3 regions of the Delftia sp. WSY_22 genome follow, and region 2 is predicted to be linked to each of the others. Evidence: predicted binding sites of a transcription regulator. Region 2 holds the regulator's gene; each other region holds the start of a gene.
The links. Region 2 encodes LexA, which represses DNA repair genes until DNA is damaged. Its sites were predicted from a motif close to ACTGTATNNNNATACAGT; they were not measured.
Positions count from the first base shown of each region.

Region 1: a site for LexA is predicted at 1,790-1,807, ahead of ACF8NF_RS01405 (DNA topoisomerase IV subunit B). Genes of this name have one in related genera too.
Region 3: a site for LexA is predicted at 1,133-1,150, ahead of ACF8NF_RS23195 (PA0069 family radical SAM protein). Genes of this name have one in related genera too.

Region 1 is NZ_JBICKN010000006.1:169,357-172,628, forward strand. Features, by position in the region: gene ACF8NF_RS01405 (DNA topoisomerase IV subunit B) at 1-1,756, opposite strand, end outside; gene ACF8NF_RS01410 (MFS transporter) at 1,927-3,153, shown strand; gene ACF8NF_RS01415 (hypothetical protein) at 3,155-3,272, shown strand, end outside.
Region 2 is NZ_JBICKN010000032.1:64,238-67,509, reverse strand. Features, by position in the region: gene adk (adenylate kinase) at 1-505, shown strand, start outside; gene ACF8NF_RS17350 (asparaginase) at 596-1,585, opposite strand; gene lexA (transcriptional repressor LexA) at 1,684-2,358, shown strand; gene ACF8NF_RS17340 (hypothetical protein) at 2,521-2,928, shown strand; gene ACF8NF_RS17335 (MFS transporter) at 3,012-3,272, opposite strand, start outside.
Region 3 is NZ_JBICKN010000053.1:108,968-112,239, reverse strand. Features, by position in the region: gene ACF8NF_RS23205 (acyltransferase family protein) at 1-384, shown strand, start outside; gene rnk (nucleoside diphosphate kinase regulator) at 458-862, opposite strand; gene ACF8NF_RS23195 (PA0069 family radical SAM protein) at 1,157-2,299, shown strand; gene ACF8NF_RS23190 (LysR substrate-binding domain-containing protein) at 2,316-3,167, opposite strand.

The DNA.
Region 1 (3,272 bases), on a different contig from region 2:
CGCGCGGCACGCCATCCTTGGCGGACTTGTCGAGGATGGCGGTCAGCTCGCCCTCGTCCAGCGCGTACATCTTGGCTGCTGGCTTCTTGCCGCGCGCAGGCACATCGACGCGGAACAGCGGCGGCAGCGCCACATGGATGTGGCCGGCCTCGATGAGCTTGGGGAAGTGGCGGAAGAACAGCGTGAGCAGCAGCACCTGGATGTGCGAGCCGTCCACGTCGGCATCTGAAAGAATGCAGATCTTGCCGTAGCGCAGGCCGGACAGGTCGGGCGTGTCATGGGGGCCATGCGGGTCCACGCCGATGGCCACCGAGATGTCGTGGATCTCGTTGTTGGCGAACAGGCGGTCACGGTCGACTTCCCAGGTGTTGAGCACCTTGCCGCGCAGGGGCAGCACGGCCTGGGTTTCCTTGTCGCGTCCCATCTTGGCGCTGCCGCCGGCCGAGTCGCCCTCGACCAGGAAGACCTCGTTCAGGCTCAGGTCGCGGCTTTCGCAATCGGTGAGCTTGCCGGGCAGCACGGCCACGCCCGAGCCCTTGCGCTTTTCGACCTTCTGGCCCGCCTTCTGGCGGGTCTGGGCGGCCTTGATGGCGATCTCGGCCAGCTTGCGGCCCCATTCCACATGCTCGTTGAGCCACAGCTCCAGCGCAGGGCGAACGTAGCCGCTGACCAGGCGCACGGCATCGCGCGAGTTCAGGCGCTCCTTGATCTGGCCCTGGAACTGCGGGTCCAGCACCTTGGCATTGAGCACGTAGCTGGCGCGCGCGAAGACGTCGTCAGGCATGAGCTTGACGCCCTTGGGCAGCAGCGAATGCATCTCGATGAAGGCCTTGACCGCCTGGAACAGGCCGTCGCGCAGGCCGCTGTCGTGCGTGCCGCCGGCCGTGGTGGGGATCAGGTTGACATAGCTTTCGCGCAGCGGCGCGCCATCCTCGGTGAAGGCCACGCACCAGGCGGCGCCCTCGCCTTCGGCAAAGCTGTCGTGGTTGCGGTCGGCAAAGCCCTCGCCTTCGAACAGCGGGATGACGGCCTCGCCATGCAGGCTTTGCTGCAGATAGTCGCGCAGGCCGCCCTTGAACTGCCAGGTCTGGGTGTCGCGCGTCTTCTCGTTGACCAGGGTCACCGACACGCCGGGCATGAGCACGGCCTTGCTGCGCAGCAGATGCATCAGCTCGCCCATGGGCAGCTGGGAGGATTCGAAGTAGCGGGCATCGGGCCACACGCGCACGGTCGTGCCCTGCTTGCGCTCGCCCGCGGCCAGCGGCCGCGACTGCAGGGGTTCGACCACGTCGCCGCCCGAGAAGGCGATGGTGGCCACCTTGCCCTCGCGGTGGATGCAGGCCTCAAGGCGCGTGGCCAGCGCATTCGTGACCGAGACGCCCACGCCATGCAGGCCGCCCGAGAAGCTGTAGGCGCCGCCCTTGCCCTTGTCGAACTTGCCGCCCGCATGCAGGCGGGTGAAGACCAGCTCCACCACGGGCGCCTTTTCCTCGGGGTGCATGCCGAAGGGGATGCCCCGGCCGTCGTCCTCGACGCTGTAGGAGCCGTCGGAATGCAGGGTGAAGCGGATTTTCTTGCCGAAGCCGGCCAGCGCCTCGTCGGCCGCGTTGTCGATCACCTCCTGCAGCACATGCAGGGGGTTGTCGGTGCGCGTGTACATGCCGGGACGCTGCTTGACGGGCTCCAGGCCCTTGAGCACGCGTATCGAGCCTTCGGAGTATTCGCTGGCGGAAGTGGGAGATGGTTTGACTGCCATGGGGGCGGATTGTAGTGCGCGGCCCGGCTCAGTGCTGGATACATTCACAGTCATTGACATTGACTATCCCGAAAAGGCCAGTGCCGCCAAGGGCTACGAAGTGCCGCGCTGGCGCATGGGCGACCCACGCGTCGCAGCGCAAAACCCGGAGTTTCGCTAAAGTTTGCCGCATGCACAAAAACAACCAACCCATGTCCATGGTGCAGATACTGCTGTGCGGGGGCGCAGTCGTGACGCTGTCCATGGGAATCCGGCACGGCTTCGGCCTGTGGCTGCAGCCCATCACCCAGGAGATGGGCTGGACGCGCGAGTCCTTCGCGCTGGCCATTGCCATCCAGAACCTGTCCTGGGGCGTGCTCGGCATCTTCGGCGGCATGCTGGCCGACCGCTTCGGCGCCTTCCGCGTGCTCCTGGTGGGCGCGCTGCTGTATGCGCTGGGCCTGGCCGGCATGGCCATGGCGCCCACGACAACCTGGTTCGCCCTGACGGCCGGCGTGGTGATAGGCGCAGCCCAGGCCGGCACCACCTATGCCGTGATCTACGGCGTGCTGGGCCGCCAGATTCCCGTGGCGCGGCGCAGCTGGGCCATGGGCGTGACGGCGGCGGCGGGCTCCTTCGGCCAGTTCTTCATGGTGCCCGTGGAAGGCAGCCTGATCTCGAACTTCGGCTGGTCCAACGCCCTGCTGCTGCTTTCGCTGTGCGCCCTGATGATCATTCCGCTGGCCTTCGGCCTGCGCGAGCCGGGCTTCACGGCCGGCAATACCCGACCCGTGCGCGACCAGAGCGCGGGCCAGGCCGTCGCCGAAGCGCTGCGCACGCCCAGCTTCGTGCTGCTGACGGCTGGCTACTTCGTCTGCGGCTTCCAGGTGATGTTCATCGGCGTGCACATGCCCAGCTACCTCAAGGACTACGGCCTGGCACCGCAGGTGGCCAGCATCTCGCTGGCGCTGGTGGGGCTGTTCAACATCGTCGGCACCTACGTGGCCGGCAACCTGGGCCAGCGCCTGCCCAAGCGCTACCTGCTGTCCACCATCTACTTCACGCGCTCGGTGGTGATCGTGCTCTTCCTGCTCGCGCCGCTGACGCCCTGGTCGGTCTACATCTTCTCGGCCGCCATGGGACTGCTGTGGCTGTCCACCGTGCCGCTGACCAATGCCACCGTGGCCCAGATCTTCGGCGTGCAGCATCTGTCCATGTTGAGCGGAATGGTGTTCTTCAGCCACCAGGTCGGCAGCTTCCTGGGTGTCTGGCTGGGCGGCTATCTGTATGACCACACCGGTAGCTACCAGGTGGTCTGGTACCTGGCCATCGGCCTGGGCGTGGCCGCCGGCCTGCTGAACCTGCCGATACGCGAAGCCCCGGTGGCAAGGCCGCGTGCGGCGCAGGCGGCGGCCTGACATGACGACAGCCACCACGCCCCGCCCACAGCTGCTGCGCAGGCTGGCGCTGTGGGCCGCCGTGCTGCTGGTGCTGGGCCTGGTCTTCATGCTCTATCTGCAGCCCGAGTTCATGCTGG
Region 2 (3,272 bases):
CGTGATGGACGCCGGCCAACTGGTCAGCGACGACCTGATCATCAATCTGGTCAAGGAGCGCATTGCCCAGCCCGATTGCGCCAACGGCTTCCTGTTCGACGGATTTCCCCGCACCATTCCCCAGGCCGACGCCATGAAGGCCGCCGGCGTGAAGCTGGACTACGTGCTCGAGATCGATGTGCCCTTCGATGCCATCATCGAGCGCATGAGCGGCCGCCGCTCCCACCCCGCTTCGGGCCGCACCTACCACGTCACGTTCAACCCGCCCAAGGTCGAAGGCCTGGACGACGTGACCGGCGAGCCGCTGGTGCAGCGCGAGGACGACAAGGAAGAAACGGTCAAGAAGCGCCTGGACGTCTACAGCAGCCAGACCCGCCCGCTGGTGGACTACTACCGCGCCTGGGCCGAGAAGGAAGCCGCAGCAGCCCCCAAGTACCGCGCCATCAGCGGCCTGGGCTCGGTGGAAGACATCACCCAGCGCGCCCTCGCAGCACTGGCTGAATGACGCAGGCCATGCGCCAGACCCCAGAAAAGCACCCGCCGGGTGCTTTTTTGTTGCCCGCCTGCATCTGAAGCGCCGGCGACGCCCGGAGGATCAGTCGCGCGGCTGCGCGGCCAGCGCCAGCATCATGGCAATCCGCGCCTTGGCTACGGGCAGTTGGACCAGATCGGCCTCTGCGGGGTCCGTGCCAAGCCCCGAGGCAACGGGCAGGCCTTCGGCGCAGCGCGTGCCCCGCCAGATCCAGACGCCTTTGTCGCGCGCACGCAGCAAGGCCGCTTCCATGCTTTCGTGAATGGTCGCATTGCCCGTGCCGGCCACCACGATGCCGCGCACGCCTGCGACCACCAGCGCATCCACGCCGCAGGCACGCGCCAGAGCACCGCTGAACACCACCTCGACCCAGGGCAGCTCATCCAGCGCCAGCAGGTCAGACAGAGCGGGAGCGGAAGTCACCATCCGCGCAACGGGGGCGACTGGCGTGACCGGCGCATCAGGCACCAGCCAGCGCACGCGTCCTTCCTCCACCACGGCCTGCGGGCCACCTTCCATGGAGCGCATGGCCTGCAGTCGGTAAGGGTGGACTTTTTGCACCTGGGCCGCCGCATGCACTTCGCCGCCGGCCACCACCCACACACCGCTGCGCCCGCCGCTGGCGGCCACGGTCACGGCATCGCGCAGATTCTGCGGTCCGTCGGCCAGCAGGGCCGTGGCCGGGCGCATGGCGCAAGTGAGCACTATGGGCTTGGTGGCAGGCAGCAGGCTGTGCAGCAGCCAGGCCGTCTCTTCCAGCGTGTCCGTTCCATGCGTGATCACCACGGCGCGTGTGTCCGCATCCTCCAGCGCCTGCGTGCAGGCACGCAGCAACGCGCGCCACACGGGCCAGTCCATATCCTTGCTGTCCATCTGCGCGATCTGCTGCGTCTGCACAGGCCCCAGCGCCTGCTGCTCCAGATCCGGCACGGCATCGAGCAGCGACTGCACTGTGATCTGTCCGGCCTTGTATCCCACTGCCTGCGACTGCGAATCCGCCCGGCCGGCGATGGTGCCGCCCGTGCCAAGAATCACCAACTTTGACTGCCCCACTTGCACCTCTTGGAAAACTGGTTAAAAATACAGATACTGTATAAATCATCAGATGACTTCTCTGCCTGCCATCTGAATTCAAGGACCGGACGCACGCCATGCTCGACCATCCCAAGCTCACCGCCCGCCAGCAACAGATCCTGGACCTGATCCAGGCCGCCATCTCCCGCACGGGCGCGCCCCCCACCCGCGCGGAAATCGCCAACACGCTGGGCTTCAAGTCCGCCAACGCAGCAGAGGAACATCTGCAGGCCCTGGCCCGCAAAGGCGTGATCGAACTGGTCAGCGGCACCTCCCGCGGCATTCGCCTGCGTACCGACACCGTGCGCAACATCAATGCCGCACGCGGCACCAGCTTCGGGCTGCCGCTGTCGGCCCTGGCGCCGCTGATGCTGCCGCTGGTGGGCCGCGTTGCGGCGGGCTCGCCCATTCTCGCCCAGGAACATATCGACCAGACCTATTCCGTCGAACCAAGCCTGTTCCAGGTCCGCCCGGACTATCTGCTGCGCGTGCGCGGCATGTCCATGCGCGACGCGGGCATCATGGACGGAGATCTGCTGGCCGTGCAGTCCGCGCATGAAGCCCGCAACGGGCAGATCGTCGTGGCACGCCTGGGAGATGAAGTCACCGTCAAGCGCCTGCGCCGCACCACGCAGGGCGTGGAGCTCCTGCCGGAAAACCCCGATTACCCGGTGATCCGCGTCGCTCCCGAAGAGGCCTTTGCCATTGAAGGCCTGGCCGTGGGGCTGATCCGCAACAGCATGTCCATGTAAACCGGACAGGCAGCCCTGCACGGGTTGCCACCCCCTACTTCATGCACCGCCCAGGTGGTAGGCGCGAAGCCTTGCAGCTTCGCCCTGGGCGGAGCTTTGCCCGCAAACCGCAATCCTGCCTGTGTCCATGCCTCTTTGAAATACGCCAACAGGAGTCGTCACATGGGATTCGCTCTGCCAACACTGTCTTCTCTGTCCTTCCTGCGCCTGGCACAGGGCATTCGCCTGCCCGCCGCCGCCATGGAGCCCGCCATGCGCACCATCCAGCCCGAATCGCCTGTGCAATCCGAGCAGGCGACCATCCTGTCCTTCAGCAAGGCCCGCCGCCGCAGCCAGCAGCGGCGCAGCAAGTCAGCACGGCTGCCAGAACACAGGGATGCGCAGCTGCTGCTGCCCCTGCAACCCGAACTGCCCTCCCTTCCGGCAGATCAGGCCCTGCCTTCGGGTCTGCGCATCATCCAGCGCTCGCCGCAGGAGCAGCCCGAATGCCTGTTCATCTCGGGCCGCATGGCCGATGTCTGTGCCGCCCTGGAACGCATGGAAGCGCACGGCGCGCAGACACCGGCCTGAGGTCGCCCTGAGACCAACCCGTCCACCCGGTCTGCGAGAGCCCGGGCCTGTCTCTTGCCTTGCCCAGCGGCAGGGGCTGCGCATCAGGCCCTGACAGCCGCCGGTGCAGCACTTCCCTCGCTGCGCCGATTGCGCATGCACCACGCCTGCGCCGCGGCAACGCACAGAATGCACAGCACGACGCTCAACGAAAAACGCAGTCCGCGCGCATCGGACAGCATGCCGAACAACGGCGCCACCATGCCACCCATCGACATGGCCAGCCCCAGGGTCAGCCCGCTGGCCGTGGCCTGGTTGCGCGGCAGATAGTCCTGGGCCAGCGTGACCTGGGCGGCAAACGGAAG
Region 3 (3,272 bases), on a different contig from region 2:
GCGCTGGCACTGGAGTGGCGCGACCGCATCGCACTGGCCGGTGCCACGGCGCTGGCCCTGGTCGCGGCCATGCGCAGCCCCGCGTTTGCCCAGGCACAAGGCTGGGCGCCGCTGCGCCGGCTGGGCAAGATTTCGTACTCGGTGTTTCTCGTGCACTTCTCGGTCTGCCTGCTGGTCAACGCCGTGGAAAGCCATTTCTGGCCGCAGTCCATTCCCGCCGCCCTGCTGGGCATGTGCACGGCCTTTGTGCTGTCGATTGCGGCCGGCCATCTGCTGTACGAGCGCGTGGAGCGCCACGTTCCCAGCTGGCACATGGCGTTGCGCTGGCAGGCCGGCCTGGTGGGCACCGGCCTGATCGCGGCATTTGTGGCGGGCCTGCGCTGAGGTGCGGTGCGTCAGTCCACAAACAACAAAGGCAGCCGGTGGGCTGCCTTTTTCGCTTCACGCCGGTCGGCGTTCAACGGTGCAGCTCGCCTGCGCTTTCCGGCTGGAACTCGATGGCATCCACGCGCACGGTGACCTGGCCCGAGGGGCCGGGCATGCGGGACTGGTCGCCCACGCTCAGGCCCAGCAGGGCAATGCCCACGGGCGCGAACACCGACACCTTGTCGGCGCTGCCATCCATCTCCTTGGGATAGACCAAGGTCAGCGTATTGGTCTTGCCCGACTCCAGCAGCGTGAAGCGCACCGTGGAATTCATGGTCACCACGTTGGGCGGCATTTCCTTGGGCTCGAGCACGTCGGCACGGTCCAGCTCGGCCTCGAGCGCCTCGCGGCCGGGAAAGGCGGGTTGCTTGTCCAGCAGGGCCTCGATGCGTTCCAGGTCCAGGGACGAAAGAATGATGTGGGGCTTGCGCTCCATGGTGTTGGCTCCCTTGTGTGCTTGCGCCGTGGCTGCAGTGAAGGGCAGCGGCGCCCAAACGGACAAAAGCCCGGGCAACGCGGTTGTCCGGGCCAAGGCATCTTCAGAAAAGAGAAAAGCACCAAGTTGGTGCGATAAGGCCATTGTGCAGGCCCGTGCGCGTTCTGCCAAGCGAACCCGCACGGTGCGGTGCGGATTGGCGCGGGCACTTGCCAAGCCGGCAAAACCCACTTCGCAACCGCAGGCATGCGGGGAGTGCTTGTTGGTATGACTGTATTTTTATACAGTTGCTTCATGCTTTCCAGTCCTCCCACGCCTCATCACGACACGGCCCGGGTGCCCCTGCACGCCATCAAGGGCCGGGGCGCAGCCAGCCAACTGGCACACCGCTTCACCACCGATCCGCGCGAGGCGTTTGACGACGGCTGGGGCAGTCTTGAGGCGCCTGCCGAAGGCGAAGAGGCCGCTGCGCTGCGCACCGAACTGCGCTGGGAGCAGGCCCGCTCGGCGCTGAGCCGCCACCAGTCGCCCGACCTGCCGTTTCACATGGGGCTCAATCCCTACCGGGGCTGCGAGCATGGCTGCATCTATTGCTATGCCCGGCCCACGCACAGCTACCTGGGCTGGTCGCCGGGGCTGGACTTCGAGACCCGGCTCATCGCCAAGCAGAACCTGCCCGAGCTGCTGCGCGCCGAGCTGTCGCGCGCCAGCCATGTGGCCGCGCCCGTGATGCTGGGCTCGGTCACCGACTGCTACCAGCCCGTGGAGCGCGAACTGGGGCTGACGCGCCGCCTGATCGAAGTGCTGGCCGAGGCGCGCCACCCGTTTTCCATCGTCACCAAGGGCAGCGGGGTGGAGCGTGACCTGGACCTGCTGGCCCCGCTGGCGCGCCAGGGCCTGGCCTCGGTGCACATCACGCTGACCACGCTGGATGCCGACCTGGCCCGCCACCTGGAGCCGCGCGCCGCCGCGCCGCACCGCCGGCTGCGCAGCATCCGCGCGCTGACCGAGGCGGGCGTGCCCGTGGGCGTGAGCCTGGCACCGCAGATTCCCTTCATCAACGAAGACCTGGAGAAGGTGCTGGAGGCGGCCGCCGACGCAGGCGCGCGCCACGCCTTCTATGCCGTGCTGCGCCTGCCCTGGGAAGTGGCGCCGCTGTTCGAGCAATGGCTGCAGGTGCACTACCCCGACCGCGCCCGCCGCGTGATGGAGCGCGTGCGCGACCTGCACGGCATCCAGGGCGAGCAGCGCGAGGCCGGCCGCGTGTACAACGCCGAGTTCGGCCAGCGCATGAAAGGTACTGGCCACTGGGCCGAGCTGCTGCGCCAGCGCTTCGCCCTGGCCTGCCGTCGGTACGGATTCAACCGCGAGCCGCTGCGGCTCGATTGCAGCCTCTACCACCCGTCGCTGCTGCTGCCGCAGCGCAGTCTGTTCTGAGAGCGGACCGGCAGGCTCAAACCGCCTCCAGAAACGACCTCACCAGCAGGCTGTCGCTGCGCTCGCGCATGCAATAGACATAGGTGGTGGTGCTGGCCGGGTCGCCCGCGATGCGCAGCGGGCGAAAGCGCGGGTCGGGGATGAATTCGGCTTCGGACACGGCGCCCAGTCCCAGGCCGCGCGCCACGGCTTCGCGTATGGCTTCGCGGCTGCCGATCTCCAGTTCGGTGCGCGGCTGCACGCCGGCGGCCTGCAGCACCGATTCCAGCGCGGTGCGCGTGGTCGAGCCGTGCTCGCGCAGCAGCAGAGGCTGGCCCTGCAGTTCGGACAGCGCGATTTCGCTGCGCCGCGCGAAGGGATGGGCGACATGGGCGAACAGGATGATGGCGTGGCGCGCGTACTCGCGCGCCAGCAGCTCCGGGCGGTCGTAGAGGCCGGCGAGCACGGCCACGTCGGTGTCGTAGCGTTCCAGGTCGGCCAGCACCTGCTGCGAGTTGCCCATGCGGATGGACAGCTGCATGCCCGGGTGCCGTGCGCGGTAGGCGGCCACCATTTCGATCACATGGAAGGGCCCCACGGCGCCGATCTTGAGCTCGCCCTGGTGCAACTGCCCCGAGTCGCGCAGGAAGAATTCGGCCTCGGCCTCCAGCGCCATGATTTTCTGCGCCATGGGCAGCAGTCTGGCGCCTGCGCCCGTGAGCGTCATGCGGTAGCCGCGGCGGTGGAACAGCTCGATCTGGCTTTGGCGCTCCAGCGTGGCGATCTGGGTGGAGATGGTGGGCTGGCTCACGCCCAGTGCGCGGGCGGCGGCGCTGAGGCTGCCATGGTGGGCGACGGCGATGAAGGCGCGGTAGCGGGCGTTGCTCACGAAAGTCGGTATCTCAAGGTTTTGTCTATGGATGCTGTCAAAACTGATTCTGAAACTTTCACATGGCAGAAATATGTCGCTCCTAGCATTCAGCCATACCCACCC